One region of the Micromonospora sp. NBC_00330 genome, then DNA from elsewhere that is predicted to be linked to it. Evidence: riboswitches for the same ligand, from Rfam matches in the RefSeq annotation. Region 1 holds a riboswitch; the other holds the start of a gene.

Region 1 (15,509 bases):
CGGCCCGCCTCGGTGCCCCGGATGTCCGGGGTTACGCGGCCGACCGGGGCGACGACGACCAGGCGGAGCTGCGCCCGTCCGCTCGATGACGAATTGCGACGTTACCGAAGGGTAACCATCGATACCGGCCCGGATGGTGGTTTCGAACGCTACCTACGGTGGGGTAGGTTTCCGCGCGTGCTACCCCGCGCGCGCCCTCGTCTGCTCGTACCCCTGCTCGCTGTCGCGCTCGTCGGCGCCCTGACCGGGTGCTCCCTCTTCGACGGAGACAAGCCGAGCACCCCGGTGGCGCAACCGACCGCCGGCACGGCGGGTGGCGGCTCGCAGTTGGAGATTCCCACCACCGTCGCCGCCGGTCAGGTCAGCCTGCTCCAGCGGCTCGGCGAGGACGGGCCGATGCGCACCCTGAGCGTCGAGCGGAACGGCGCGTGGCAGTGCGTCGACTGCGCCGGCGACGGCGTGACCTCCCGGGGCACCCTCGCACCGGAGCTGACCGAACGGCTCCAGGTGCTGCTCGCCAACCCGAGGCTGGCCGACGAGACCGATCAGGCCCGGCGGTACCGGACGACCTGCATCGACGCGCTGACGTCCAGCCTCATCACCTCGGCCGGGCTGATCACCTCGCAGGACTGCCCGGGTGAGGAGCTCACGCCGGTCGCCGGGGAGATCCTGCTGCTGCTCACCCAGGCGACCCCGGCCGAGGTCAAGGGCTGAGCGCAGCAGGTCAGAGCACCTTGCCCGGGTTGAGCAGGCCGGCCGGGTCGAGCGCCGCCTTGATCGCCTGATGCACCCGGACACCGACCGGCCCGATCTCCCGGGCCAGCCAGTCCCGCTTGAGCAACCCCACCCCGTGCTCGCCGGTGCACGTGCCGCCCAGGTCCAGGCCGAGCCGCATGATCTCGTCGAAGGCCCGTCGACCCCGCTCGACGCTCGCCGGGTCGGCCCGGTCCACGACGATGTTCGGGTGCATGTTGCCGTCCCCGGCGTGCCCCACCACGCCGATCGGCACCGCACACTCGGCCGCGATCCGGGCGACCCCGTCCAGGAGCGCGGCGAGCGCGCCGCGCGGCACCGCCACGTCGTCGATCACCAGACCGCCGTTGCCGCCCGGGTAGGCGTCCGCCGCGAACTTCTCCATGGCCGGGTGGGCCAGCCGGCGAGCCTGGAGCAGCGCCGCCGCCTCCACCGCGTCGGTGGCCGCGTAGACCTCGTCGGCGCCGACGGCCTCGCACACCTCCGCCAGCGCTGCCAAGTCGTCCACCGCCCGGGAGCCGGTGTCGGCGGCGGCCAGCAACAGGGCCTGCGCGTCGGTCCGCAACCCCATCGGCTGGTACGCCTCGATCGCCCGCAGGTGGGTCTGGTCCAGCAACTCCAGCAGGCTGGGGGTGAGCCCGCGAGCCGCGATCTCGGCCACCGCCGCGCCGGCCGTGGCGGTAGAGGGGAAGACCGCCACCAGGGTCAGTGAGTCGGCCGGGGTGGGCCGCAGCGCCACTGTCACCTCGGTGACCACGCCGAGGGTGCCCTCCGAACCGACGAACAGTCGGGTCAGGTCGTAGCCGGCCACCCCCTTTGCCGTACGCCGGCCGGTGCGCAGCACCTCACCGGAGGCGAGCACCACCTCCAGGCCGAGCACGTACTCGGTTGTCACTCCGTATTTCACACAGCACATGCCGCCGGCGTTGGTGGCCACGTTCCCGCCGATGGTGGACGACTGCCAGGAGCCGGGGTCCGGCGGGTACCAGAGGCCCTGTTTCGCCACCGCCCCGGCCAGGGCCGCGTTGACCACCCCCGGTTGGACCACGGCGATCCGGCTCACCGGGTCGATCTCCCGGATCTCGGTCATCGCGACGGTGCTGAGCACCACGGCGCCGTCCACAGCGTTCGCCGCGCCGGCCAGCCCGGTCCGCGCGCCCTGCGGCACCACCGGTACGCCGTGCCGCGCCGCCGCCTGGATAACGGCGACCACCTGCTCGGTGTCGCGCGGACGGGTCACCACCAGCGGGACGCCGGCGGCGCACAGGTCGGCCTCGTCCCGCTGGTGCATGCGCAGCAGGTCCGGGTCGGTGAGCACGGCGTCGTCACCGAGCGCGGCGCGCAGGTCGTCGAGGAGCGCGGTGGGGGCCATGCAGCCGAGGCTAGGTCGCCGACCGGCGATCATCAACATGATCGACTGGGCGGGATAACTTGGGCACCATGCTCTACCTGGACCGGCCGGCCTGGCCGTGGCGCGGTCGGCTCTGGTCACACCTGATCAGTGACGTCTCGTACGCCGAGCTGCACGCCTTCGCCGAGGCGCTCGGCGCGCCCCGGCGCGGCTTCGACCGGGACCACTACGACATTCCGGCCGACCGGTTCGCAGCGGCGGTATGGCTCGGTGCGCAGGTGGTGCCGAGCCGGGAGTTGGTCCGGTTGCTCCGCGCCGCCGACCTGCGTCGGCCGAAGCACCTGGTCAACCCGCGTTCTCCGGCGCCCCGGTGAGGGTGGCCAGCTCGCGGCGCACATTGTCCCGGGCGGGCTCTTCCCACCGGCTCGCCAGCGGTGGCGACCGGAACAGCGCGGGCAGCGACAGCAGGCCGGTCAACACGGCGGCCCGCCCAGCCCGGAAGGCCGGCTCCGGCACATGGGCGTACTCCCGGCGGATCGCCGCCGCGTACCGCTCGTAGCAGGCCGGTGGCGCGGCCAGCACGGCCAGGTCCGCGTCGCAGAGCAGCGCGCCGTCCCGGTCGCCCGGTGCCACCGTGTGCCCGGCGGTCAGCAGCACCAGCCGACACACCTCGGCCACCGTGGGCGCCGACACCCCGAGCCCGGTGAGCACGCTCTCGGACAGCGCGGCGCTGTCCCGTTCGTTGGCGTCGCCGGCGGCGCGGGGGTCGTAGACCGCGTCGTGGAACCAGGCCGCCAGCCGGACCGCGTCGGCCCGAGTGGCCAGGTCGGCGTGCTGGTCCACCACGTCGAGCACCGCCGTCAGGTGGGCCAGCGTGTGGTAGTGCCGGTGCGGCTCCCGCCACCGGACGAGCACCTGCTCCCCGGCCCGGGTGGTATCCGGGTCGGGCCTCGCGCCGGCACCCCGGGCCGCCGCCCGCCACCGGTCCAACAGATCAACCACCGCCCGAGTCTGCCGCATGGGCCCGCGACGCACGGGAAGGGAGGGTTGCGCGGGCCCACCACGGGTAGTCGCGCCCATGGCCGTGGCCCGGGACAAGCGACAGCCGATGGTGCGACGTACCGCGCTGCGCGACGGTTTGGTGGACATCGACGGCGCGCGGATCGCCGAGGCCACCGAACAACTGCGCCACCGCGGCCGGGCCACCCTGCACGATCGGCTGCACCGGGTACGGATGGCCGGCGGACTCGCCGTGCAGGCCGGGTTGGCCGCCGGGCTCGCGTACCTGATCTCGCACAAGGTGCTCGGCAACCCGCAACCGGTCTTCGCGCCGATCTCCGCGGTCGGCACCCTGGCCGCGTCGGTCGGTCAGCGGTTCCGCCGGACGGTGGAGCTGATCGTCGGGGTGGGGGTCGGGGTGTTCGTCGGCGACCTCCTGATCTACCTGCTCGGCACCGGGGCGTGGCAGCTCGGCCTGGTGGTCACGGTGGCGATCCTGCTCACCATCTTCGCCGGAGCGAGTGTGGCCATCGTCATCCAGGCGGCGGCCACGGCGGTGCTGATCGTGACGCTGAGCCCGTCGACCCAGAACCTGGAGATCCCCCGCTTCGTCGACGCGTTCCTCGGCGGTGGGATCGCGCTGCTGGTCACGGCGGTACTGCTGCCGCTGAACCCGCTCCGAGTGATCAACCGGGCGGCCCGCCCCGCCCTGGACCTGCTCGCCGCCCAGCTCGACGCCACCGCCGACGGGCTGCGCAACCGGGACCGTGCCGCCATCCAGAGCGCGCTGGAGAGGCTGCGCAACAACAAGGAGGAGTTGGCCACGTTGGGCGAGGCGATCGAGGGGGCGAAGGAGACGGCCACCCTCTCCCCGGCCCGCTGGCACCGCCGCGACGAACTGACCCACTACGCCGAGGCAGCCGACCCGATCGACCGGGCGATGCGCAACAGCGGCACGCTGATCCGCCGGTCCGTCACGCTGGTCGAGGACGAGGAACCGGTGCCCGATCCGATGCCGGACGCGATCGGCCACCTCGCCGAGTCGGTCCGGCTGCTCAAGCACGAGTTCGCCGCCGGTGAGGAGCCGGAGAAGGCCCGGGAGCGGTCGCTGCGGGCGGTCAGCGAGGCCGGCCGGGCGTACGGCGCCGGGGTGGGCTTCTCCGGCAGCGTGGTGATCGCCCAGATCCGCACCACCGCGAGCGACCTGCTGGTCGCCTCCGGGATCGAGCAGGAGGAGGCGAACCGGTGGATCCGCACCGCCTTCGGAGAGCAGGAGCGCCCGGTCGGTGAGCCCGCCGAGCCCGGCGAGGCACCGAAGCCACCCACCGCCCCGCCCGTCGGCTGAGCGCCGGCAACCGCCGGCCGGGCCTCAGCCCAGCTCGGCCAGCGCCGCGAGCAGCCGGTCCACCTGGGCGGCCGTGCTGCCCAGCCCGATGCTGGCACGCAGCGCGGTGGGCGGCAGGTCCCGCCGGCCGGTACGCCCCGCCGCCTCGCCGAGCAGACGCCGGGCCAGCGGGTGGGCACAGAACAACCCGTCCCGTACGCCGATGTGGTGCTCGGCGGCCAGCCGCGTGGCGACCTCGGTGGAGTCCCGGTCGGCGACCACGAACGAGACGATGCCGACCCGGGGCGCGTCCGGGCCGAAGGTGCGCAGCTCGACGACGTGCGGCAGGGCGGCGAGGCCGGTCCGTAACCGGGCCAGCAGGGCCTGCTCGTGGGCGGCCAGCGCGCCCTGGTCCGCCTCGTCGAGCGCCTTGCACACCGCCGCCAGCGCCACCGCTCCGAGCAGGTTCGGGGTGCCGCCCTCGTGTCGGGCCGGGCCGGTCGCCCAGGTCACGTCGTGGGTGGCCGGCCCGACGTGGCTGGTGGCGCCGCCGCCGGCCAGGTAGGGCGGGGCGGCGTCCAGCCAGTCGGCCCGACCGATCAGCACGCCCGCGCCGAACGGCGCGTACAGCTTGTGGCCGGACACGGCCAGGTAGTCGACGTCGAGCGCGAGCAGGTCGACCGGGGCGTGCGGGGCGAGCTGCGCGGCGTCGAGCACGATCCGGGCGCCGTGCCGGTGGGCCACCCGCGCCAGTTCGGCGACCGGCCACCGCTCACCGGTCACGTTGCTCGCACCGGTCACCGCGACCAGCACCGGCAACGCCGGGCTGCTGCCCCGGCGCAGCTCGGTGAGGGCGGCGGCGAGATCGCGTACCGCCCCGTCGGGGTCGCTGGGCACCGGAAGGCGCACCGACCCGCGCGGCCAGGGCAGCAGGTTGGCGTGGTGTTCGGAGGCGAACGTGACCACAGTGGTGCCGGCCGGCACGGCCCGCGCCAGCAGGTTGAGAGCGTCAGTGGTGTTCCGGGTGAAGATCACATGATCGTCGGCGCGAGCACCGAAGAAGTCGCCGATGGTCTGCCGTGCCTGCTCGTACGCGAGGGTGCAGCGCCGCGACAGCGCTCCCGCTCCGCGATGCACGCTGGCGTACCAGGGCAGCAGCTCGGCCACCGCGTCGGCGGCGGCCCGCGCGCACGGCGCACTGGCCGCGTAGTCCAGGTTGATCTCGCCGGGCACCCCGAGGACGTCGAGCGGCGCGGGCGGCGCCGACGGCACAGTGGGCAGGCTGGGCAGCGAGGGGACGAGAGTGACGGACACGCCGGAACCTCCGGGGTCAGGGACCCCGGGTGCGACATCGGGACGGGGTCCGCGCTTGCCCAGCACACCGATCGGGCTGGGCCCGGTCATCACCCGGGGCACCCCACCGCGAACTCGACGAGGGTTGCCGGCCAGCAAGCCGGGGCTGAACGCTGGCACTCGTGACCTGCCGGCAGCATAGCGGCTACCGATGCGACCGAACCAGCCGGCGGCGGATGGCTACGCTGACCGCATGGCCGACACCCCGCCCGGTTCACCGCTGCCGCCGTCGCCCGCCGCCGCGCCTGCGCCCGTCGTCCCGCCCACGGGTGAGACGCCCCGGATGCCGCTGCGCCGACTGGGCTGGCGGCGGTTCCTGGTGCTGGCCGGGGTGGTGCTGTTGATCGCGGCGTGCGCGGTCTTCATGGTCTTCACACTCGGCCAGTCGCTCGGTGCGCAGGCCCTGCTGATCGGGGTGGTCGCCGCCATCCTGCCGGTGCCGGTGCTGGTCGCCTGCTTCCTCTGGCTGGACCGGTACGAACCGGAGCCGTTGAAGTATCTGATCTTCTGCTTCGCCTGGGGGGCGTTCGTCTCCACCGCCGCCTCGCTCACTGTGAACGACTTCGCGGCCAACCGCTTCGCCGACTGGGGTCTGCCGTCCGCGCTCACCGGGGTGCTGGTCGCGCCGTTCATCGAGGAGCTGACCAAGGCGCTGGGCCCGATCCTGCTGCTGGTGTTCCGCCGCCGCGAGTGGTCGGGGATCACCGACGGCCTGGTCTACTGCGGGCTCTCCGCGGTCGGCTTCGCGATGGTGGAGAACATCCTCTACCTGGGCGGGTTGGGGTACGCGTCCGGCGCCGACCGGTACGGCCCGGCCACCGGCATCCAGCAGGTCATCGCGATCTTCATCCTGCGCATCCTGCTGTTCGGGTTCGCCCATCCGCTTTTCACCTCGATGACCGGTGTGGGGTTGGGTATCGCCTCCCGGACGGCCGACCGGCGCATCCGGGTGCTCGCCCCGATCGCCGGCCTGCTGCTGGCGATGATGCTGCACGGCACGTGGAACCTGCTGCCCACGCTGACCCAGGCCACCGGCGAGGCCATGATCATGCTGTACGGCTTCCTGGGGCTCATGGTGCCGGTCTTCTTCGGCACCGTGGGGCTGGCGCTGTGGCTGCGCGCCTGGGAGGGGCGGCTCACCGAGCGGGTCCTACCGGACTACGTACGCGCCGGCTGGCTCAGCCCGCCCGAGGTGGCCGCCCTGAGCAGTCTCGGCCGGCGGCACGCCGCCCGCAGTTGGGCGCGGCGGGTTGCCGGCGACGCCGGGGTGCGGGCGATGCGGGGTTACCAGTCCGCGGCGACCCGGCTGGCCCTGCTGCGCGACGGGGCGCTGCGCGGCCTGGACCGCAAACCGGTCGACCAGGAGCGGACCGCCCGCGAGGAGCGGGAGCTGCTGGACGCGATCACCGAATACCGGTCGTTCTTCGTGGGTCGGGACCCGCAGGCCCCGGCGGGGGTCTGGGACGGCAGCCGCTACCACCTGCGCTTCCCGGACGGCACCCAGCGCGCGGTGGAGGCGCCGGACGAGCCGGTGGTGCCGATCCCGGTGGTGCTGGCTCCCGCCCCGGCTCCGGTGGGGTACGCCCCGCCCGGTTGGCCCGGCCTGCGCCCGGCGTCTCACTGGCCGCCGACGCACCCCTGACGGCCGTGGCCTGGCGGCTGACCAGCAGCGCGGCTCAGGCCAGTAGCGACGTGAGGAAGTCACCGAGGCCCTGGAACATCGCGATCAGCGCGGCTCCGATCGCCCGGAACATCTGCGCGGCGCCGTCCGGCCGGAAGGCCATGAAGTAGATCAGGAACGCGACACTGCCCCAGGTCAACAGCTTCTTCACGAATACCGGCATCGTCCCTCCCCAGGGCCACGGTCGCCGGATGGCTTCCCGTCGTGCGGCTGGGCAAACGGTGCGCGACCGGGCCGGGTGGCCGGGGGAGGTGCGTCAGAGGTAGAGGCCGGTCGAGTCGTTCTCGATCCGCTCGGCGGCCACGGCGTGCACGTCCCGCTCCCGCAGCAGCACGTAACCGCGGCCGTGCAGCTCGACCTCGGAGCGCTCGTCCGGGTCGAAGAGCACCCGGTCGCCGGAGACGATGGCGCGCACGTTCGGCCCCACCCCGACCGCTGTGGCCCAGGCGAGGCGCTTGCCGACCGCGGCGGTCGCCGGGATGACGATGCCAGCGGTGGAGCGGCGTTCGCCCTCGCTGCCCTCCATCCGCACGAGCACACGGTCGTGCAGCAGGCGGATCGGCAGGCCGGCGTCGAGATCGTTGTCGGCGGTCACGTCGCAGACGCTACCGTGTGGCCGACGGTGGCCGGCCGGTGGTTACGCCCGAGGTGGTCGGGGCATTGTGTGGCGGAACCGCCCTACGGTGTCGGGAACGGACGTATGCTGTCCGACCTGTCGCCGTCGGCGGGCCGGGTTTTCTGCCAGGAGGTGCGCTTGAGCCGCTTCGAGCGGGTACGCGGGCGGCTTCGCCGCGCCTACCAGTCACGACAGGAGTCGGCGCGCGCCGACGAGGGCGTCGCCGGTGACGCGCTGAACGACGCGTCGGAGGCGGCCCGGGTGGCGTCGCCGGCGGTGCCGGGGCCGACCGCGCCGTCGAGCGCGACGGTCTACGGCGCGGAACCTCCGGTGGACCTGCACAGCTCCACCGCCAGTCGGGACGACGCCGACGTCCCGCACGGGCTGCGGATCGCCGCCGCGTGGTGTTGGCGACTGATCGTGATCGGCGTGGTGGCCTGGGCCCTGCTGATGATCGTCAGCAGGATCAAGATCGTGATCATCCCGTTGGCCATCGCGCTGCTGCTCTCCGCACTGCTCGCGCCGGCGGTGGGCTGGCTGCTGCGGGCCCGGTTCCCCCGGTCGCTGGCGACGGCGGTGGTGCTGGTCGGCGGCCTGGTCGCGGTGATCGGCACGCTGACGCTGGTGGTCAACGAGTTCATTCGTGGCGTACCGGAACTGAGCGAGAAGTCGTCCGAGGGTGTCCGGCAGATCCAGAACTGGCTGAAGACGGGCCCGCTGCACCTCTCGGACACCCAACTCGACCGCTACATCGACGAGGCGCAGGCCTGGATCAACGACAACACCTCGAAGTTCACCAGCGGCGCGCTGAGCACCGCCGCGACGCTGGCCGAGGTGCTGACCGGCACGCTGCTGGTGCTCTTCGCGACGTTCTTCTTCCTGCGCGACGGCAACCGGATCTGGCGCTTCCTGGTCCGGCTGCTGCCGGTCGCCGCCCGGTGGAAGGTCGACGACGCCGGCCGTGCCTCCTGGCACACGCTCGGCGCGTACGTCCGAGCGACGGTGCTGGTCGCCTTCATCGACGCGGTCGGCATCGGCATCTTCCTGGTCATCTTCGACGTCCCGTTCGCCTTCCCGCTGGCCGCGCTGGTCTTCCTGGGCGCGTTCATCCCGATCGTCGGTGCGGCGCTCTCCGGCGGCGTGGCGGTCCTGGTGGCCCTCGTCGACAGCGGCCCGGTCACCGCGTTGATCATCCTTGGGGCGGTGATCGGCGTACAGCAGATCGAGGGGCACGTGCTCCAGCCGCTGATCATGGGCCGGGCGGTGGCCCTGCACCCGCTCGCGGTGATCATCGGTATCGCCGCCGGTGTCGTACTCGCCGGGATCACCGGCGCGCTGGTCTCCGTGCCGCTCATCGCGGTGCTGAACACAGCGGTCCGGCGGCTTGCCGCCCGCAGGGTGCCGGACACCCCGCCCGACGCCGTGGTCGTCGCCTCCCAGGCCCCCTAGACCCGCGCATCCGCTAGATCACGCAGGATCATGGAAAGAGTGGCCTTCCCGCCAGCGGGAGACCACTCTTTCCTCGTTGTAGCGCGATCTTTGGTGTGCCCGAGCGGCGCGGGTCAGGACTTGGCCAGGCGTTCCAGAGCGCCCCGGGCCACCTCGGGACGGGTCGTGTACCAGAAAGGCGGCAGCGAGCGGCGCAGGAACGGCCCGTAGCCTCGGGCCGTCTCCAACCGGGAGTCGAGCACGGCGACCACGCCCTTGTCGCCGGTCGCCCGGATCAGCCGGCCCACACCCTGAGCCAGCCTCACCGCGGCGATCGGCACGCTGACCGCCGCGAAGCCGGAGCCGCCGCCCGCGTCCACCGCCGCCGCGCGGGCCGCCGCCAGCGGCTCGTCCGGGCGGGGGAAGGGCAGCCGGTCGATGACGACGAGCTGGCACGCGTCGCCCGGCACATCCACCCCCTGCCAGAGCGACATCACCCCGAACAGGCAGCTGGCGCGCTCCTCGCGGAAGCGACGCACCAACAGCGGCAGCGCCTCCTCGCCCTGGAGCAACACCGGCAGGTCGGTCCGTGCGCGCAACAGCTCCGCCGCCTGCTGCGCGGCCCGCCGGGAGGAGAAGAGCCCGAGAGTACGACCACCGAGTGCCTCGACCAGCCCGAGCAGCTCCTCTCCGGCAGCATCGGGCAGCCCGGAGACGCTGGGGCGGGGGAGGTGCGCGGCGACGTACAGGATGCCCTGCCGGGCGTAGTCGAACGGCGAACCGACGTCGAGTGACCGCCACCCGGGGCCCTCGGTGGCCGGGACGACGGCGTTCGCTGTGACATCGCCGGCGAGGCGACGGCCCGGTGCCTCGGCAGCCGGCCGGCCGGGACCGGTGCGGGCGGCCAGTGCGGCAGCGGCGGGGGTCGGCGGGGCGGGCGGTGGCGCGTCCAGCCCGAGGGCGCGGGCGACAGTGTCGAACCGGCCGCCCAGCGCCAGGGTCGCCGAGGTGGCCACGACGGTGCGTTCGTCGTACAGGTGGGTGGCGAGGGTGCCGGCCACCGACAGCGGCGCGACCACCAGTGCCCGGCGGTTGCCGCTGTCGTTCTTCTCCACCCAGGCCACGTCGTGGTCGCCCTCCTCCAGTAGCCGCTGCGCGGTGGTGGAGAGCTCGTCCAGGGCGGCCTTGGCCTGCTGCTTGCGGACCGGGTCGGGGTCGTCGGACTTGATGTCGCCGATCGCGTCCAGGGCGGAGCGGGTCGCCGCGTCGAGCAGCGTGCACGCCTCCCGCAGTGGCGTCGGCAGCCCCGCGGTGATCCGCCCGGCCGGTGCCTCGGCCAGCCCGACCGCCAGGGCGTCGCCGGCGGCGGTGAGCGCCTCGGCGGTCTCCGGGCGCAGCAGCGTACGGGCCCGCCGGGTGGTCCGGTCGATCAGCTCCGGCACCAGCTCCGCCTGTGCGGCGGAGGAGACCCGGTCGGCCAGCTCGTGCGCCTCGTCGACGATGAGCAGCTTGTGCGGTGGCACGATGTGCCGGTCGGCGAGCATGTCGACAGCGAGCAGGCTGTGGTTGGTCACCACGATGTCAGCCTCCCGGGCACGGGCGCGCGACGCCTCGGCGAAGCACTCCTGCCCGAACGGGCAACGGGCCGCGCCGACGCACTCGCGGGCCGGCATCGACACCAGCCGCCAGGCCTGGTCTTCGACGCCCGGGTCCAGCTCGTCCCGGTCGCCGGTGGCGGTCTTCTCGGCCCAGTCGCGCAGCCGCTCGACCTGCTTGCCCAGCCGGCCCGCCTCACCGAGCCACTTCGTCCCGCCGCCGGGGCGCGACGCGGGGGCGTCGAAGAGGGTGTCCTCCGGCTCCTCCTCGGTGGAGTTGTCCAGTCGGGCGAGGCAGAGGTAGTGGTGGCGGCCCTTGAGCACGGCGAAGGTGGGCCGACGGCCGAGCACCGGCTCGACCGCGTCGGCGAGCCGCGGCAGGTCGTGGTCGACCAGCTGGGACTGCAACGCCAGGGTGGCAGTGGAGACCACCACCGGGCCGTCCACAGTGAGCGCCGGCGCGAGGTACGCCAGCGACTTGCCGGTGCCGGTGCCCGCCTGCACGAGCAGATGCTCGCCGCCGGCCACGCACTCCTCGATCGCCGTGGTCATCTGCAGCTGGCCGGGGCGCTCCGCGCCGCCGGGCACCGCGCCGACCGCCGCCGCCAGCAGCTCGGTGCCACTGGGCCGGGCACCCCGCCGCCGGCCCTTGGCACGGGCCGACGGGGTGGCGGAACCGGTGGCGGTGCGGGGCGGAGTCACCGTGCGACGGTACCCGGCGCCGCCGACACCGACAGCGCCCATCCGCCGCGTGGCGTGATGCCGACCGGAGCGAGTGTTGCGGCCGACCCCGTCCGGTTACGGCCGCGCTACGACGCGTTGGGCTGTATCGGTTAGGGTGCGAATCATGCCGAGCGACATGGTCCGCGTGATCTACCGCAAGTACGACGGCAGCGCCCACCGCGACTACCCGGCCCGCCGGCTCACCGAGGACGATCTCGGCATCTGGCTCGGGGTGCCCGAGGGCACCGAGTCGGTCTACCACGGCCGGCCCTCGGTGGAGAAGATCCCGTTCGTGCTGTTGGTGCCACATCGCGCCTGGTGGACGGCCATGTTCAACCCCCCGCCCCGCACCAGCGAGGTCTACTGCGACATCACGACACCGGCCCGCTGGGAGTCCGACGACACGGTCCACCTGATCGACCTGGACCTGGACGTCGTCCGGCGCCGAGCCACCGGCCTGGTGGAGCTGCTCGACGAGGACGAGTTCGCCGAGCACCGGGCCCGGTTCGGCTACCCGGACGACGTGGTGGCCGAGGCCGAGGCCGCGGCACAGCGGCTGTTGGGGGCGCTGGGCGACGGCACCGAGCCGTTCGCCACCGCGTACCGCAAGTGGTTGGCTCTGGTGGTCTGAGGCCGCGCGCCCGGTCGGGCCGGCTCACCAGCGTGGCGGCCAGCCGTCGTCGGCCGCCAGCGGTGGCAGGTCGGTCAGCTTCTCCGGGTTGAGCTGGTTGTAGATGGCGGTGATCCGGCCCTGGTCGACAGCGAACGCGGTGACCAGGCGGATCGGTCGCCCGTCGCTGTGCGTCGTCTCCAGCTGTAGGCCGAGAATGCCGTCGACGAGCACGGGCCGAGCCAGCACCCGGTCGGTGTACCGGCCGGTCCGGCCGAACAGGCCGAGCGTGAGGCGAGCCACGGAGTCCGCGCCGAGCACCGGCCAGCGGGCGGCCGGGAAGTGCCCACCCGAGTCGCCGACGAAGACCACGTCCGGCGCGAGCACCTGAAGCAGTTGGTCCAACTCGCCGGACTCGGTGGCGGTGACGAACGCCTTGAGCACCCGACGTTGCTCGGCCGGGTCGGCGGTGTGTCGGGGTACGTCCGGTGAGGTGACCGCCCGTCGGGCCCGGGAGGCGAGCTGCCGGGCGGCGACCTCGGTGGTGCCGAGCACTCCCGCGACCCCGGCGAACGGCAGCGCGAACACGTCGTGCAGCACGAGCGCGATCCGTTGCTCCGGCGCGAGCCGCTCCAGCACCACCAGCAGCGCCGTGCCGACCTCGTCGGTGCGGACCGCCCGCTCCGCCGGGTCGGGCGCGTAGCCGTCGGCCGGCGACCGGCCACCCAACGGGCTCACCACCGGCTCCGGCAGCCACTGCCCCGGGTACGCCTCCCGGCGGACCCGGGCCGAGCGGAGCACGTCCAGGCAGATCCGAGCGCAGGTGGTGGTCAGCCACGCGGACAGTTCCCGGATCTCGGCGCGGGCCGCCGGGTCGGCCAGCGCTCCGGCGTAGCGCAGCCAGGTCTCCTGCACCGCGTCCTCCGCCTCGCTGCGGCTGCCCAGCATTCGGTGGGCCACCGCGAGCAGCCGGCCCCGCTCGGCCTCGAACTCCGTCGCCAGTTCCCGCACGACCCACCACCCCTTCCGGTCGGCGTCCCGGCCTACATCCTCCCGCCGAGTCGGCCCGCCGGCAGCCCCGAAACGGCCCGGTGGACCGGTGCCTGCCGTGGCGGAGGTCGGTCGGCGCCGATCAGCGGCCCAAGGTTCGGAGGTGGCTCTCGGCGGGCGGAACGGCTGTGGGTGGGCGATGATCCGTGCATGAGCGCACCCGAGCAAGGGCAGATCGTGGCACCGGACGGCGGTTCCGTGCGGGACCTGCTGCGGGTCACCGCGCCGGTGGATCTCGGCGCGATCGACCCGCGATCCATGCCCGGCCTGCCGGGGCCCGCAGGCCGCGGCGAGCACCGTAAGACCTGGGCGCGGGAGCAGGTGGAGCTGGTCGGCGAGGAGTTGGGCCGGCAGCAGGAGATGCTCTTCGCGATGGCCAAGACCGGGTCGGAGCGGCCGGCGCACCGGGTGCTGCTGGTGCTCCAGGCCATGGACTGCGGCGGCAAGGACGGCACGATCAAGCGGGTGGCCGGCGCGATGAACCCGCTGGGCCTGCACATCCGCTCGTTCGGGCCGCCGACCCGCCAGGAGCTGCGGCACGACTTCCTCTGGCGGATTCGCCGGGAGCTGCCGCCGTCGGGGTACGTGGGGATGTTCAACCGTTCGCACTACGAGGACGTGTTGATCGCCCGGGTCGGCTCCCTGGTGCCGGAGACGACCTGGCGAGCCCGCTATGACGAGATCAACTCGTTCGAGCGGGAGCTGACCGAGGGCGGGGTCACCCTGATCAAGGTGATGCTGCACATCTCGTACGAAGAGCAGGGCAAGCGCCTGATGGACCGGCTCACCGACCCACGCAAGCACTGGAAGTACAACCCTTCCGACATCGACTCGCGGGGGCACTGGGACGACTACCAGGCCGCGTACGCCGAGGCCCTGAGCCGGTGCGGCACGGACGCCGCGCCCTGGTTCGTGGTGCCGGCGGACCGCAAGTGGTACCGGGACTGGGCGGTGGCCCACCTGCTGCGTGAGACGTTCGACACGCTCGACTTGGGGTATCCGGCTGCCGATTTCGACGTGGCGCGGGAGCGGAAGCGCCTGTTGGCTGGGGGAGTGGGTGCGGGTGGGGCGGCCGAGATGAACGGCAGGTGAACGAGCGGTGAATGGTGCCTGGCCAGGGGTGGGCCGGCGAATTCCCCGTTCGGCCGTTTCCTAGCATTCACCGAGCGGGCGCTCTCGGGCGCCGCCACCCTTCCACCGACGCGACGAGGTCTGTGCTGTGAAGTTTTCCTTCCGCCCCACCGAGGGCGCCTTCTACGAGCTCTTCACCAGGGCCGCGCAGAACCTGGTCCGGGGCACCGCGCTGCTCAACGAGCTGGCCCTGCCCGGCGTGGACGTGCAGTCCGTCAGCGAGCGGCTGACCGAGGTCGAGCACGACAGCGACCAGATCACCCACGAGCTGTACAAGAAGATCAACTCGACCTTCATCACCCCGTTCGACCGGGAGGACATCTACCGGCTCGGCTCGCTGCTGGACGACGTGATGGACCACCTGGAAGCGGTGGGCGACCTGCTCTACCTGTACGGGCTGACCGAGCTTCCGGCGCTGCCCCGCGAGCTGCACGAGATGGTCAACGTGCTCGACCAGCAGGCCAAGCTGACCGCCGACGCGATGCCCCGGCTCAAGTCGATGAAGGACCTCGAGGACTACTGGATCGAGTGCAACCGGCTGGAGAACGAGGGCGACCGGATCAACCGGCAGCTGCTCGTCCGCCTCTTCTCCGGTGAGTACGACGCGTTGACGGTGCTGAAGATGAAGGAGGTGGCCGACGAGCTGGAGGCCGCCTGCGACGCCTTCGAGCACGTGGCCAACACCGTCGAGACCATCGCGGTCAAGGAGTCCTGAGCCGGTGTCCCCTGAACTCATCGCCGTGCTGGCGGTGATCGCGGTGGCCTTGGCGTTCGACTACACCAACGGCTTCCACGACGCCGCCAACGCGATCGCCACAAGCGTCTCCACCCGGGCGCTGACACCTCGGATCGCCCTCGGGCTCGCCGCGGTCGGCAACTTCGTCGGCGCCCACTT
Region 2 (15,509 bases), 2.7 Mb from region 1:
CGCGTGGGCGGGTGACCGCGCTGCTCGGCCTGGGGCGGGCGCTGGCCGTGACGGGCCGGCTGGCCGAGGCGCGGCTACGGCGTTCCGAGGCGATCACCGTCGCCGAGTCCACCGGCGATCCCCTGCTGATCCAGGAGGCCCTGGCTGGCTTCGACGTGCCCGCCAGTTGGACGCGCAACGACGACGACCTGCTCTCCGGGCACATCATCCGAGCCGCCGAACACGCCCTGACCGCGCTCGGCCCGACCGGCTCGGCGCAGCGCAGCCGGCTGCTGAGCACCCTCGCGCTGGAGCTGCGCGGCACCACCACCGATCGTGGCCGCCGCGCCGCCGCCGAGGCCGAGACGATCGCCCGCGACATCGGCGATCCCGGGCTGGTGGCCTTCGCGCTCAACGCCCGTTTCATGCACGCCTTCCACAGCGTTGGACTGGCCGACGCGCGGGCCCGGATCGGCCTCGAGCTGGTCGAGCTGGCCGCACGGCACCACCTGGTGACCTTCGAGGTGCTCGGCCACCTCGTCCTGGTCCAGGCCAACTGTGCGCTGGCCGACCGACCCGCCGCCGACGCGCACGCGCGCGCCGCCGACCGCCTCGCCGAACGGTACGAGCTGCCGTTGGTAGGTGTCTTCACCCGGTTGTACGCCGCGCTGCGCCTGGCCCTCGACGGCGAGTCGGACGCGGCGGCGCAGGCGTACCGTGCTGCCGCCGAGCGACTGCCCGCCGACGGTATGCCGGGGCTGACCCAGGGGTTGCTGCCGCTGGCCCTGCTCGGCCTGCGCCTGGCCGACGCGGTGAGCGACGCCCCGCCGGCAGGTGACGCCCGGCTGGTCCCCGTGCGGCGACCGATTCCCGGGCCGGACGACGAGGACTGGGCACGGCTGGACTGGGGCCCGTACGAGCCCTGGGTCCGACCACTGCTGCTCGCCGCCGCCGGCGACCGCAGTGCCACCCGGGCGGCGCTGCGGGCCCTGCCGGACGGGCCGCACGACCTGCTGCGGGAGGTGCGGCTGTGCCTCACCGCTCGGGCGGCGCTGGCCATCGAGGACCGGCCCACGATGGAACGCGTCACCGCAGCGCTCCGCCCGGCCGTCGCCGAACTGGCTGCCGGCAGTGGGGTGATCACCGTCGGTCCGGTAGCCGGGCACCTCGCGGATCTGGCCGCCGCTCTGGGCCGCGACGAGGAAGCCGCCGAGCACCGCCGGACCGCTCGCGCGCTCACCGCGCGTGTCCGCGCCGGCGACCCGACCTGAGCGCCGTCGGGCGAATGCTGCCCGATGCCAGGGCCGGCACTTCACTCAATCGATGACCGTCGTCAACCAGAGCATGCTGCGCTGGCTCCGAGCGGACTTGCGCGGTGGGCAGCACCGTTGGCGACGTACATCCATCTGGACCATCCCGATCGGCACCTCGACTTCAGGGGTCGCGTACTGCGAGATCTTGGACACTTTCCGTCTTGCGCGAACGGAAAGTGTCCAAGATCTACGAACAACCGCCGAGCCGAACGCCGGGCAGCGCCCGTCGCGCGGTGCCACGCGATGTCGATCCGGAACCACGACCCATGCGGAGAAGTAGCCCGTAGCCCTTCTTCCCACCTCGCGCTTTGCGGTGCCCGTTCTGGTGCCACACCACGCTGCCCCCGCGCTCTGGCCACCCAGCGACTTGCCGGTTTCCACCGGAACCCACCGGCGGGTGCGGTCAGATGGAACCACCGGCGCGTCCACCGCCGGCCATGGTCCGAGGGGGGTACGCGTGGAGGCCCTCATCCTGATCGTGGTGCTCGGCGTCACCGTCCTCGTCGGCACCACCCTCGGCGGTCGGTACCGGGTCGCCCCGCCGGTCCTGCTCATCGCGTTGGGCGTGCTGCTCGGGCTCACGCCCCCGCTGTCCGAGGTCACCCTGGAACCCGATCTGGTCCTGCTGATCTTCCTGCCGGCGATCCTGTACCGGGAGAGCCTCACCATCAGCCTGCGCGAGATCCGGGCCAACCTGCCGGTGATCGGGCTGCTCGCCGTGGTGCTGGTGGTGCTCACCATGGTCACTGTGTCGTTCGCCGCGCAGGCGTTCGGGGTGAACCCCGCCGCCGCCTGGGTGCTCGGCGCGGTCCTCGCGCCGACCGACGCCGCTGCGGTGACCGGCCTGGCCAAGCGGCTGCCCCGGAAGCTACTCACCACCCTGCACGCGGAGAGCCTGATCAACGACGGCACCGCGCTGGTGGTCTTCGCGGTGGCCGTGGGGCTGCTCAGCCACAGCGCCAAGCCGGGCGTGCTGGGCATCGGCGAGGAGTTCGTCGGCGCCAGCGTCGGCGGCGTGGTCGCCGGTCTGCTGGTGGGGGCCGCCGTGGTGCTGATCCGCAAGCGGCTCGACGATCCGCTGCGCGAGGGCGCGCTCAGCGTGCTGACCCCGTTCGGTGCCTTCCTGCTCGCCGACTCGGTGCACGCCAGCGGTGTGCTGGCGGTGGTGGTCGCCGGCCTGGTGCTGGCCTACGCCGGCCCACGGGTGATCCGCGCCCGGTCCCGGGTGCTGGCGTACGCGTTCTGGGACCTGACTACATTCCTGATCAACGGCGGGTTGTTCGTCCTGCTCGGCACGCAGATTCCCCGGTCGGTGCGGAGCATCACCAGCACCTCGCCCGCGCGGGCTCTGGTGATCGTGCTGGTGGTCACAGTGGTCGTGATCGGCACCCGCCTGCTCTTCATCTACCTCACCGCTCAGTCGGCGCGGCTGCGGCGCCGCCGGATGGTGGACGACGACGGCCGAGGTCCCTCCGATTGGCGGGTGGGGACCGTCGCGGGCTGGTCCGGTTTCCGGGGCGCGGTCTCGCTCGCCGCCGCACTGGCCGTCCCGACGGCGATGGTCGACGGTCGACCGGTGGTCGAACGCGATCTGATCATCTTCGTCACCGCGCTGGTGATCGTGCTGATCATGCTGCTTCAGGGCACCACCCTGCCGTTGGTCGTGCGCTGGGCCGGACTGAGCGGCGACCCGGAGCGCGTCGACGAGGCCCGCAACGCCCGGCGGCGGGCCACCGAGGTGGGCCTGGCCGCTCTTCCCCAGGTCGCCGCGGAGCTCGGTGCCCAGGATGAATCGGTGCGTCGGCTGGAGGCCGAGTACCGGCGGCATCTGGAGGACCTCGACGAGAGCGGTGGGAACACCGCCGAGGAGCGCCGGCTGGAACGCCGACTGCGCCTCGGCGTCCTCGCCCACAAGAGGCGGGAGGTCACCCGGCTTCGCGACAACCGCGAGATTGACGACCTGGTGCTCCAGGAACTTCAATCCGCGCTGGACAACGAGGAGATCCGGCTGCTGGGACGCGGGCCCAACGAGTGATCGTCGGCTCAGAGCACCTGGTCGAGGAACCGGCGAAGCCGCGGATGCTCGGCCCGCTCGAAGATCGCCTCGGGTGGGCCGGCCTCCAGCACCACGCCCCGGTCCATGAAGGCGACGGTGTCGGCGACCTGCCGGGCGAAGCCCATCTCGTGGGTCACCACCACCATGGTCATGCCGGCGGCGGACAGGTCGGCCATCACCCCGAGGACGCCCTTGACCAACTCCGGGTCGAGCGCCGAGGTGGCCTCGTCGAAGAGCATCACCTCGGGCCGCAGCGCCAACGCGCGGGCGATCGCCACCCGCTGCTGTTGACCACCGGAGAGCTGCGCCGGCCGGGAGTTCGCCTTGCCGGCCAGCCCCACCAGCTCCAACTGGGCCCGGGCGACGCTCTCCGCCTCGTCCGCACCGAGCTTGCGCAGCCGGCGCAGTGCCAGCGTGACGTTGCGCAGCACGCTCATGTGCGGGAAGAGGTTGAACTGCTGGAACACCATGCCCACCCGCTGCCGCAGCGCGTCCGGGTCGTCGCCCAGCACGCTGCGCCCGTCCAGCAGCACGTCGCCCCGGTCCGGTTCGATCAGCCTGTTGATGGTGCGCAGCAGTGTGGACTTGCCCGACCCGGACGGCCCGATGACGCAGGCCGTCGCGCCCCGGGGCACCGAGAGGTCGACGCCGCGCAGCACCCGGTTCGGTCCGAAGGCGAGGTGCACGTCGCGTACGTCGAGGCTGACCGAGGTCGTCGTGGCGGTGGTCATCGCCGATCTCCTTCCGTCGCGGCGTACGACGCCATGTCGTCGTCGTCTTCGGTCGACGCGGTGGCCGGCCGGCCGTTGCGCAGCCGCCGGTCGATCCAGTTGACGACGTGCGTCAGCGGGACTGTCAACGCCAGGTAGCAGAGCCCCGCCAGCAGCAGCGCCGACTCGTTGCCGGTGGTGGCCGCGTAGTCCTGCCCGATCCGGAACAGCTCCCGCTGGCTGGCCACCAGGCCGAGGAAGTAGACCAGGCTGGAGTCCTTGATCAGCGCGATGAGCTGGTTCACCCAGGCCGGCAACACCCGCCGGATGCCCTGCGGAATGATCACCAGCCGCATCGCGTCGCCCCAGGAGAAGCCGAGCGCCCGGGCGCCCTCCAACTGGGCGGCCTCCACCGACTGGATGCCCGAGCGGAAGATCTCTCCGATGTACGCGGCGGCGATGAGCGACAGCGCCAGGATGCCCAACGGGTAGGGATCCGGCCCCCAGACCTGCATGCCCAGCGGGGCCAGCCCGACGCCGATCAGCAGGATCGTCGCCGCGGCCGGCAGCCCCCGGAAAATGTCGGTGTAGACCCGCGCCGGCCAGCGCAGCCAGCGGCTGCGGGAGATCCCGGCGACGGCCAGGAGCAGGCCCAGCACCGAGCCGAGCAGGGCGGCGGAGACCGCCAGGATCAGCGTGTTGGGCAACCCGACGGTCAGCATCTCGGGCAGCGCCTCGCGCATCGAGTCCCAGTCGAAGAAGGTTTCCCACAGGGTGCTCAACGGATCCATCGTTCGCTCCTCCTACCGCCCCGCTCGCTCGTCACCGGCTCAGGACGCTGTCGACGCGGACGCCGACGGCGCAACCGACGGCGTGCCCGACGCGGACGGGGCCTTCACCGTGCCGCTGCCCGGCGCGAAGTCCGCCGGGATCGGCCGGCCCGGGTAGTACTGCGCCTGCAACCGGTTCCAGGTGCCATCGGCGATGACCTCGTCGAGGCTCTTGTTCAGCGCCTCGCGCAGCTTGTCGTTCCCCTTGGCAACTGCGTAAGCGGTCGGTGCCGGGCTGAGCTGCTTGGCCGCCACGGTGATCTTGCCGTTGCTGTCGGTGGCCGACTTCTCGCCGATCTCCGCCGGGGCGATCCAGGCGTCGGCGGTGCCCGCCTTGAGCTGGTTGATCGCGCCGTTGTAGTCCGGCACCCGCACCGGGTTGAGCTGCTTGCCGGTGGCGTAGTCGTCCTGGACGGTGCCCTGCACCACCACTACCCGCTTGCCGGCGAGTTGGTCGAAGCCGGTGATCGGCGAGCCGGCCGGGACGTCCAGGCCGAAGTAACCGAAGTCGTAGCCGTTGCCGAAGTCGACTGTCTTCTTGCGGGCCTCGGTGATGGTGATCGAGGAGCTGCCCACGTCGAACTTGCGGTTGTTGACCTGGCTGAGCAGCGCGGAGAAGTCGGTGCCGACGAACTCGACAGTGAGGCCGAGCTTGCCGGCCACGGCGGTCAGCAGGTCGTTGTCGAAGCCGGTGAACTTGCCGTCCTTGAGGTACACGTTCGGCGGGGCGTCGGTCAGCGTTCCGGCGCGCAGCACGCCCGACTGGGCCAGGCCGTACGGGTTGGCGGTGGCGTCGGACGAGCTGTCGTCGCCGCAGGCGGTCAGGGCGGTGGCGGCCAGGATCGTGGCCGCGCCCAGGGCGGCGGCGCGGGTCAGGGCAGGAAGGAATCGCACTGGTGTCTCCGAAGGGTGGTGTCTCGGCGCGCACGGACGTGCGCCACCGACGGCGCGCCCGATGGGCGTGCCGGTGGGAAAGGAGCTCGGGAGGGGGGTGCTAGAGCGCGGTGCCGCGACGACAGGCGGCGCTGCACATTCGCATCATGTCCACGTGCCGTCGCCGGATGAGTGCGGGCGAGGGTCGACCGGTGCGGGAGTCCGCGTCGTCGGTCGGTGGGGTGGTGCTGAGGATGCGCATGGTTCTCCCGGGTCTGTGCTGACCTGGGTGCCAGGCCACGCTTGCACCGACGTCCTGCCGGTGCCTGGTCTTCACCCGGGGCACCCCACCGCGGAGGAGGGTTGCCGGCCAGCGAGCCGGGGCTTCGCGCTGGCGCTCATGACCTGTGCCGAGGCTAGCAGCAGGATCGGGTGGATCGTCCAGTCGATATGACCACGCTCACGGTGCGCGACGGGCTGTCGACTCGCAGGTCAGCCGGCGTGCACGTGCGGTCGACGACGCGGGTCGGGCTCCTGGCGGCGCAGGATCTCCCGGGTCACCGAGGCGATGGCGCCCTGCCCGAACACCAGGTAGCGCAGGAAGTTGCGGGTCGGGCCGCCCTCGGACCACTCGAAGTAGATGTGGGGGCGCCGACGGCTGCGGTCGCGGATCTCCAGCAGCAGGGCGGCGAGCGCGGTGGGCACCGACGAGCTGGCCAGGCTGAGCACCGGGAAGCGGCCGTCGGCCACACTGCCGCGGACCAGCAGCTCCGTCTCGAAGTCCGACGGGTCGGTGACCGTGACCTCGACGAAGATGACGTCGCCGTCGTCGGGGAAGTCGTTGTCCGCCATGGTCTGGGCCAGCTTGGCGCGGTACTCCGCCTGGTCGCGCTGGTCGGGTTCGTGCGCGATGAGGCGGATCCGTCGTCCGGCGCGTTCGTCGATCATCCGGGCCGCGGCGTGGTCCAGTTCGACGCGGTCGACGCGCAGCTCGTAGGCCCGCATCACCCGGGACAGCACCGACACCAGGATGATTCCGCCGATGAAACAGGCCGCGATCTTGACGCCGTCCGGGCGCTCCACGACGTTCGCCACTGTGGTGTAGACGAAGATCACCGCGATGACTCCGAAGGCGATGGTGCGACCGCGCTGACGCTGCCGCTGCGCCGCGAGCGTCACCGCCGTCGCGGCCGAGGTGATCAAGACCAGGACCCCGGTGGCGTACGCGCCGCCCTGCGCGTCCACGCTGGCTTCGAAGACGATCGTGATCAGGAACGCCACGGCGATGAAGACCAGCACCAGCGGCCGGACGGCTCGCGCCCAGGTCGGCGCCATGCCGTAGCGGGGCAGGTAGCGCGGCACGAGGTTGAGCAGACCAGCCATCGCCGATGCACCGGCGAACCAGAGGATTCCGATGGTGGACAGGTCGTAGATGGTTCCGAACACCTCGCCGAGGTGGGCGTGCGCCAGGTAGGCCAACGCGCGCCCGTTCGCCGGCCCGCCCGGCTGGAAGGCCTCCGGCGGAATGAGCACGGTGGTCGTCACGCTGCTGGTGATCAGGAAGACGCTCATGATCACCGCTGCGGTGGTGAGCAGCCGGCGGGCGCCACGGATCCGGCCCAGCGGTCGTGCCTCCGAGTCCTGCGGGTCACCCCGTACGCTCGGCATGACCGCCACCCCGGTCTCGAAGCCGGACAGGCCCAACGCCAGCTTCGGAAAGACCAACAGCGACAGCCCGACCACCAGCCACGGATCGCCGTGCCCGGTGGTCAGCATGGTGGTCCAGTCGCCGACCGCGCTCGGATGCGTCGCCACCCGCCACAGCGCGTCGGCCACCACCACCGCGTTCAGCGTCAGATAGACCGCTACCAGGACGACGGCGATCCCGATGGCCTCGGTGAATCCCTTGAGGAACACCGCGCCCAGCAGCGACACCAGCACCAGCGTGACCAGCACCTCGTGACCCTTGAGCCCGCTCGGCCAGAACGGGTTCTCGTCGATGTGCGCCGTCGCGTCGGCGGCCGAGAGGGTGATGGTGATGATGAAGTCGGTGGCGGCGAAACCGAGCAGCACCAGCACCAGCAACTTGCCCGGCCAGTAGCTCAGCAGGCGTACCAGCATCGCGATGGAGCCCTCACCGTGCGGGCTCTCCACCGCCACCCGCCGGTAGACCGGCAGCGCCCCCAGCAGGGTCACCAGCACCAGCACCAGGGTCGCCACCGGTGAGAGCGCCCCGGCGGCCAGCGCCGCGATGCCCGGCTGGTAACCCAACGTGGAGAAGTAGTCGACCCCGGTCAGGCACATCACCTTCCACCACGGGTGGTGCCGGTGCTCCGGCGGGCGCCCGTGCGGCCCCGGGTGCTGCACGGCCTGGTCCGAGCCGGCGTCGAGCAGCCACCCCCGCAACCGGCCGGCGCGTCTGTCGACAGTCACCGGCGCGTCCCCCGTCATCCCGCCCACGGTCACCGTGAGTATCCGCCCGACGGGCCGCCCCCGTCCGCCGGTGCGCGGAACCCAGCCGACGCCGCTGCGGGTTTCAGGGCCCGGGACACTGGGGAAGCAGCGCCCCGGGCTGGATCGGACGGCACCGGGGGAGGGGACAGGGCATGGTCGGCGGCCGTCGCTTCCGCCCGGGTGGTGGCTTCGGCCGCCAACTCGACGAGTACGAGACGACTGTCGGTGTGCCGCCGTCCACGGAGTCGCCCGCCGCGTCCCAGGGCGGCCTGGTGGACAGCGCTGTCTACATCCGGGGGCACCGGTTCGCCTCGCCGTCCGGCCTCGCCGAGACGTACCGCTGCCTCCAGGAGCAGGACGGCGCGATGGCCTGGATCGGGTTGTACCGGCCCGACATCGAGCAGATCACCTCGCTGGCCCGGGAGTTCCGGCTGCACGACCTGGCGGTCGAGGACGCGATCAACGCCCACCAGCGGCCCAAGCTGGAGCGGTACGGGCACACCCTGTTCGTGGTGCTCCGCGCCGCCCGCTACGACGACCTCCGGGAGGAGGTCGAGTTCTCCGAGCTGCACCTGTTCATCGGCCCGGGCTTCGTGGTCACCGTCCGACACGGTGAAGCGCCCGACCTGGCGGCGGTGCGGCGGCGGCTGGAGACCGAGGCGCAGATGCTCGCCCGAGGGCCGGAGGCGGTCCTGTACGCGATCCTCGACCAGGTCGTCGACGGGTACGCGCCGGTGGTGGCCGGACTGGAGAACGACATCGACGAGATCGAGACCCAGGTGTTCGGTGGCGACCCGAACGCCAGCCGCCGCATCTACGGGCTCAGCCGAGAGGTCATCCAGTTCCAGCGGGCCGCCCGCCCGCTGCTCAGCGTGCTCGACGCGCTGGCCGACGGCGCCGGCAGCGCCAGCGCCGACGAGGAGCTGCGCCGCTACCTGCGCGACGTGACCGACCACCTGACCCAGGTGGTGGAACGGGTGGACGGTTTCCGGCACCTGTTGCAGAACATCCTCACCGTCAACGCCACCCTCGTCTCGCAGCAGCAGAACGAGGAGATGCGCAGCCTCACCGCGGCCAGCTACAGCCAGAACGAGGAGCTGAAGAAGGTCTCCTCCTGGGCGGCGATCCTCTTCGCTCCCACGCTCATCGGCACCGTGTACGGCATGAACTTCGTCCACATGCCGGAGCTGAACTGGCGCTTCGGCTACCTCTTCGCGCTGCTGTTGATGCTGCTGGTCTGCGGCACCCTCTATGTGATCTTCAAGCGGCGCGGCTGGCTCTGAGCCACGCGGCCGGGATCACTCGATGCCGCGCAGGATGTGCCGTTCGTCCTCGACGTCGTCGTCGCCGGCACTGATCCGGCCGAGCAGTACGGCGGCCGCCCAGATCGTCAGTGGTGTGGCCGCCCCGGTCATTCCGCCGCCGGTCCGGTCGTCCCGGGTCTGGCTCCGCTCCGTGCGCGGTGGCCTGCGCTGAGCCTGCATGGGCCCTGCCTCTCCTCGTCGAAGCCGCCGTGGGTGGCGCGGGGTGACCTCGCGCCACACCGGCCGGGCGGACCGCCTGTGAGCAGCCCACCACCGGTACGACAGCCACTCGAACCTTCCCACGCCCGGCCGCATCCGCACCGCTTGTTTTCGGGTTTCCGACTGTCGCCCGCCAAACCGGACATTACGCCTCGACGGTCGAGGGGCGGTCAAGGCAGCGGGTGGGCGATGCCGCGCGCGTGGTCGGTGAGCGCCGCGCCGACCACTGTCGCGGCCAGCGGCAGCACCTCCAGACAGCGGCGCACCGCGGCGGCCATCAGCGTGTTCGGCACCCGCATGGAGAGCGTGCAGTGCGGCACCCACCGACCCGGCTGGTAGTGCTCGGCGAGGGCGATGCCGGCGCCGGCGAGCCGGTCGTGCACCAGCCGGTGGTGCGCCAGCAACTCCGGGGTGGGCGCCGGGCCGAGCCAGAGCACCCGACCGACGAACTGGCCGGCGTGCTGGAAGTCGAGCCGCAGCGGGGTGGCCACCACCGTCCCCTGTAGCGCCTCGGCGACCTGCTCCGGATCGAAACGGGGCGCCACCATGAGCGAGACGTGCGGACGGTGGCGCTGCTCCAGCAGCGAGCGCATGCTCTGCACCCCCTCGGCCTCCAGCGCGTCCCAGAGTACCCGGATCCGGCGGGTGGCGTCCGGGTCCAGGTACAACTCCACCGCGGCGACCATTCGATCACCGTAGCGGCCGAGGTTTGCGCGCCCTGGTCCGGCGGTACCTGTTCGGAAACCGACCAGGAAGGCGTACCCGTGGACGTGAGTGACCTGCTGACCGAGGCGTACGACCGGCTGCCCGACCTCGTCCGCGCGGCCGTCGACGGCCTCGGCCCCGAGCAACTGCGCCACCAGCCCGGGCCGGGCGCCAACTCGGTCGGCTGGCTGGTCTGGCACCTCACCCGGGTGCAGGACCACCACGTCGCCGACCTGCTCGACGCGGAGCAGATCTGGGTGAGCGGCGACTGGGCGGGTCGTTTCGGGCTCGCCGCCGACCCCGACAACACCGGCTACGGGCACTCGCCCGCTCAGGTCGCCGCGGTGCGGCCGGAGAGCGCGCAGGCGCTGATCGACTACTACCAGGCGGTCGCGGCGCGTACCGGAAGCTTCCTGGCCGGCCTGGGCCCGGCGGACCTGGACCGCGTGGTCGACGAGGCGTGGGACCCGCCGGTCACCCTCGGTGTCCGGTTGGTCAGCATCGTCGACGACGACCTGCAACACGTGGGCCAGGCCGCCTACGTGCGCGGCCTGATCGAGGCGGGCTGACGCACCCCTCACCCTTTCCAGGTGAGCCGGGATCACCCCGACGGGGGTGATCCTGCGGGAAACCGTGGGGAGGGGACCCGATGGGCGCGACGGCGGAGCAGTACCTGCGACAGTTGGACACCGGTCGGCGGCCCGACCTGCCGGAGACCACAGCGGGGACGCTGCGGCTGGACGTCCGCGACGACGGCAGCACCGATCACTGGTACCTGAGCATCGCCGACCAACAGGTCCGGGTGACCCGCTCGGCCGACGACGCCGAGCTGGTGGTGCGGGCCGACCGGGCGGTCTTCGACCGGATGGCCCGCGGCGAGCTGCACCCGGGGGCGGGCCTGCTGCGCAACGAGCTGACAGTGCAGGGCAACATGCAACTGCTGATGCTGCTGCGGCGGATCTTCTCCGGGCCGGACGGCGCCCGTCACCCGCACGAGCTGGGCCGGGCCGCGCTGGTTGGCCGGGCCGCGACGACCGCTCGGGATGAGCGGTCGTGAAGCAGGAACTCGTGCACGTCATCGCCGGCAACCTGTTCGCGATCAGCGACGCCCAGGGCGACATCGAGGCCGATCCGCAGGCCCCGCTCGGACTCTTCGCGTACGACACCCGGTTCCTGTCGCACTGGGTGCTCAGGATCGACGGTGAACGGATCAACGCGCTCTCCCGCGACGACCTCACCTACTTCGAAACCCGGTTCTTCCTGGTCCCCGGTGCGGCGAGCCACTACGTCGACGCCGACGTGTCGATCATCAGGCACCGTTCGGTGCACGACTGCTTCCACGAGAACATCACAGTGCTCAATCACTCGTCGGAGCCCGCCGAGTTCACCGTCCGGGTGGAGATGGCCAGCGACTTCACCGACATCATCGAGGTAGGGCAGCTCCGGCGGCGGGCCGTCGAGGTCAGCGCCGACTCGGCGAGCCAGCAGCTCGTGCTGCGCTACCAGCGGGACCGGTTCGTCCGCGAGACCACAGTGCGCAGTACCGTCCCCGCCGAGGTGGACGAGCGGGGGATGACGTTCCGGATCCGGATCGCACCCGACGGCACGTGGGAGACCGACCTGCACGTCAGCGTGACGATGGGCGGCGAGGGCGGCCGGGATCTCCGCGCCGACCTCCAGTCGCACCAGCAGATCGTGCGGACGGGGATGCGCGAGGACCTGGCGCAGTGGCTGGACCGGGCACCGCAGCTGGTGGCCGAACGCAAGGGCCTGGAGGAGCTCTACCAGGGCAGCCTCGCGGACCTGGCGGCGCTGCGCTACCGGCCGCTGTCGTACCGCGAGCGGGTGCCGATCGGTGGTCTGCCGTGGGCGATGGGGTTGTGTGGACGGGACGCGATCATCACCTGCCTTCAGACGATGGCCTTCACCCCCGAACTGGCTCCCGCGACGCTACGGATGCTGGCGCTCATGCAGGGCGGCCAACTCGACGACGCGCTGGACGAGGAGCCCGGCAAGATCCTGGCCCAGCTCCGGTACGGCGAGACGGGGGCGTTCAGCGACCGGGCGAGCGCGCTGTACTACGGCGCGGCGGACACCACCCCGCTCTTCGTCGTGCTGCTCGACGAGTACGAGCGCTGGTCCGGTGACGCGAACCTGGTCCGCGAGCTGCGCCACCCGGCCCGGATGGCGCTGGACTGGATCGACGAGTACGGCGACCTGACCGGGGACGGCTACCTGCGCTACCAGCGTCGCAACGAGCGCGACGGCACGATCAACCAGTGCTGGAAGGACTCCCCGGACGCCATCGTCGACGCCCACGGTCGGCAACCCGCCTTCCCCCGCGCCACCTGTGAGTTGCAGGGCTACGCGTACGACGCGAAGCGGCGTGGCGCCCGGCTGGCCCGGGAGTTCTGGGGTGACCCCGCGTACGCCGACCGGTTGGAACGGGAGGCGGCAGCGCTGAAGGAGCGCTTCAACCGGGACTTCTGGCTGCCACACCGGGAGTACTACGCGTTGGCGCTCGACCCGTACGGCGAACCGGTCGATGCGCTGGCCTCCAACATGGGGCATCTGCTCTGGAGCGGGATCGTCGCGGACGACCGTGCGGAGGCGGTCGCCGAGCACCTGGCCGGGCCGCGACTGTTCAGTGGGTGGGGAGTACGCACGTTCGCCACGGGGCAGCGCACGTACAACCCGGTGGGCACGCACCTGGGCGCGGTGTGGCCGTCGGACAACGCGCTGATCGCCGCCGGGTTGCGCCGCTACCGCCTCGACGTGCAGGCGGCCCGGATCGCACACGGCATCTTCGACATGGCGCAGACGCTCGGTGGCGCGGCGCCGGGAGTGATCGCCGGCTACGAGCGCGACCTGACGACCTACCCCGTGCGGTTGACGACGAGCTGCCGCCCGCAGGCGTGGGCGTCGGGGGCGCTGCTGATGCTGCTCGGCACCATGCTGGGGCTGCGACCCACCGGCGACAACCTGTTGGTGAACCCGGCGGTGCCGGAGGGGTTCGGTCGACTGGAGCTGTTGGACATCCCGGGCCGTTGGGGTCACTCCGACGCCTACGCGAGGGACCGGACCACCGAACGCCGGCGCCGCCTGCGCTGAGGGGGCGCGGCAGCGCCCGGCCCGGCGACGGTCGGCGTCGGAGTCAGCCCATGGTCTTGGCGCCGTCGATCGACTCCCGGAGGATGTCGGCGTGCCCGGCGTGCTGGGCCGTCTCGGCGATCAGGTGCAGCAGCACCCGGCGGACCGTCCACCTCGCCCCCGGCTCGAACCAGGGCGCCTGCGGCAGCGGGTGCGCCGCGTCCAGGTCGAGGGTGGCTGTCAACTCGTCGGTCTGGGCGGCCACCTCCTGGAAGCGCTCGACCAGCCCGGCGAGGGTCTCGCCCGGCAACATCTGGAACTGGCCGACCCAGTCGATCTCCTCGCGGCCCATCGCCTCCGCGCCGCCGACGGCGAAGAGCATCCACCGGTGCTCGACGCCGGCCACGTGCTTGATGAGGCCGCCGAGGCAGAGCCCACTGACGGTGGGGCGGCTGGCCGCCTGCTGGTCGGTGAGCCCGTCGACCGTCTGCAAGAGGAAACCGCGATGCCTGCGGAGTGTCTGCAGGAGGTCGGCGCGCTCACCGGTGAGCTGCTCAGTGCTGGTCATGCCGTCACCCTTCGTTGATGTCCACCCGGTGCCACCGTAGGGCGAGGCACCGACACTTCCCGGGCACGACACCTCTTCGACCGAAGACCCGCCAGCGGTTGCCGATCCGCGCCGGTGGCGGTCCACTGAATGACATGGGTGTGATTAAGGTGGGCACGTCGTCCTGGGCGGACCAGTCCCTGCTGCGCTCCGGGTGGTACCCACGCTCGGCCAGCACGCCGGCCCGTCGACTGGGCTTCTACGCCAGCCAGTTCCCGATGGTCGAGGTGGACACGTCCTACTACGCCATCCCCGTGCCGGAGACGACCCAGGGCTGGGTGGACGCCACACCTGACGACTTCACCTTCGACGTCAAGGCGTTCAGCCTCTTCACCGGGCACCCGACACCGGTCGCCGTGCTGCCCCGGGACCTGCGACCGGCCGCCGGTCCGAGCCGGATCCGCCGCCGAGACCTGCCCGAGCCGGCGTACGACGAGCTGTGGGCCCGGTTCCGCGCGGCCCTCGACCCGATCGCTGCGGCCGGCAAGCTCGGTGTGGTGATGTTGCAGTTCCCGCCGTGGCTGGTGCGCGGCCCTGCGGCCGAACGCCGGATCGTCGAGCTGGCGCAGCGCTGTCGCCCGTGGCGGGTCGGTGTGGAGCTGCGGCACGGCTCCTGGTTGGACGACGACGCCGCGTCGGACACTCTGGACCTGCTACGCGCCCACGACCTGTCGGTGGTCTGCGTCGACATGCCACAGGGGCACCCGTCGTCGCTGCCGCCGATCCTGACCATGACGGCGGAGCCGGCGATCGTCCGGTTCCACGGTCACAGCGACGCCTGGGGCGAGGGCGACAAGCAGGAGAAGTTCCGGTACGCGTACGCCGAGGACGAGCTGCGGCACTGGGCCGGGCTGCTGGCCGAGTTCGCCGATACCCCCGATGAGCTGCACGTGCTGTTCAACAACTGCTGCGCCGGGCAGGCCCAACGCGACGCCACACGGCTGGCGCAACTGCTCGCCGAGACGTTGCTCGTCGAGCAGGCCGTCCCGGCGACCGGCTGATCGCCGCACCGGCCACCCGGGCGGCGCCGGCCACCCGGCCGGACGCCGGTCCGCTCAGGACCGCCGTCCCCGGCTGCGCAGGGCGTCCTGGGTCGACTCGCCGATGTCCGCGTCGTCGGGGAAGCTCCGGCCGCTGGGGGCGGGATCGGGTGGGGCACCCGGTCCGGCCATCGTCGTACGGGTCGGCTCGACCGAGCCGAAGCCGTGTCGTCCCGCCGGGTCGGACCGGCCTGCCGGAGCACCCGCGCGTCGTTCGCCGCGTCGTCCCTCGGGCACCGCGGTCTCCTCGCTGCCCTCGTCCATCGGTGAGTCGTCGTCAGTGCCCCAGGGCGCGTCGGCGTCGAAGCCGTCGCCGGTGCCCCACGGCT

Evidence for each region. A riboswitch is a leader RNA that binds a small molecule or an ion and turns the genes downstream of it on or off. The one in region 1 is predicted to bind S-adenosylmethionine.
Region 2: another riboswitch for S-adenosylmethionine. It lies ahead of OG598_RS16945 (ABC transporter substrate-binding protein); the one in region 1 lies ahead of OG598_RS29390 (aminotransferase class V-fold PLP-dependent enzyme).

What each region holds. Positions count from the first base shown of each region.
Region 1 covers NZ_CP108012.1:6,447,421-6,462,929, forward strand. The annotation lists gene OG598_RS29360 (glycerol-3-phosphate dehydrogenase/oxidase) at 1-89, shown strand, start outside; gene OG598_RS29365 (hypothetical protein) at 178-714, shown strand; gene OG598_RS29370 (FAD-binding oxidoreductase) at 725-2,125, opposite strand; gene OG598_RS29375 (DUF4031 domain-containing protein) at 2,194-2,478, shown strand; gene OG598_RS29380 (HD domain-containing protein) at 2,450-3,106, opposite strand; gene OG598_RS29385 (FUSC family protein) at 3,213-4,448, shown strand; gene OG598_RS29390 (aminotransferase class V-fold PLP-dependent enzyme) at 4,473-5,717, opposite strand; SAM riboswitch class IV at 5,788-5,908, opposite strand; gene OG598_RS29395 (PrsW family intramembrane metalloprotease) at 5,932-7,422, shown strand; gene OG598_RS29400 (hypothetical protein) at 7,457-7,624, opposite strand; gene OG598_RS29405 (GroES family chaperonin) at 7,718-8,056, opposite strand; gene OG598_RS29410 (AI-2E family transporter) at 8,162-9,526, shown strand; partial or broken gene OG598_RS33585 (ATP-dependent DNA helicase) at 9,640-10,335, opposite strand; partial or broken gene OG598_RS33590 (ATP-dependent DNA helicase) at 10,447-11,844, opposite strand; gene OG598_RS29420 (DUF402 domain-containing protein) at 11,948-12,454, shown strand; gene sigJ (RNA polymerase sigma factor SigJ) at 12,479-13,444, opposite strand; gene OG598_RS29430 (PPK2 family polyphosphate kinase) at 13,634-14,575, shown strand; gene OG598_RS29435 (DUF47 domain-containing protein) at 14,703-15,329, shown strand; gene OG598_RS29440 (inorganic phosphate transporter) at 15,334-15,509, shown strand, end outside.
Region 2 covers NZ_CP108012.1:3,769,912-3,785,420, reverse strand. The annotation lists gene OG598_RS16965 (BTAD domain-containing putative transcriptional regulator) at 1-1,250, shown strand, start outside; gene OG598_RS16960 (Na+/H+ antiporter) at 1,750-3,327, shown strand; gene OG598_RS16955 (amino acid ABC transporter ATP-binding protein) at 3,336-4,079, opposite strand; gene OG598_RS16950 (amino acid ABC transporter permease) at 4,076-4,849, opposite strand; gene OG598_RS16945 (ABC transporter substrate-binding protein) at 4,889-5,782, opposite strand; SAM riboswitch class IV at 6,056-6,167, opposite strand; gene OG598_RS16940 (amino acid transporter) at 6,254-8,212, opposite strand; gene corA (magnesium/cobalt transporter CorA) at 8,368-9,498, shown strand; gene OG598_RS16930 (hypothetical protein) at 9,514-9,699, opposite strand; gene OG598_RS16925 (2'-5' RNA ligase family protein) at 9,909-10,424, opposite strand; gene OG598_RS16920 (mycothiol transferase) at 10,503-11,012, shown strand; gene OG598_RS16915 (SCP2 sterol-binding domain-containing protein) at 11,093-11,500, shown strand; gene OG598_RS16910 (amylo-alpha-1,6-glucosidase) at 11,497-13,554, shown strand; gene OG598_RS16905 (DinB family protein) at 13,598-14,101, opposite strand; gene OG598_RS16900 (DUF72 domain-containing protein) at 14,236-15,141, shown strand; gene OG598_RS16895 (hypothetical protein) at 15,196-15,509, opposite strand, start outside.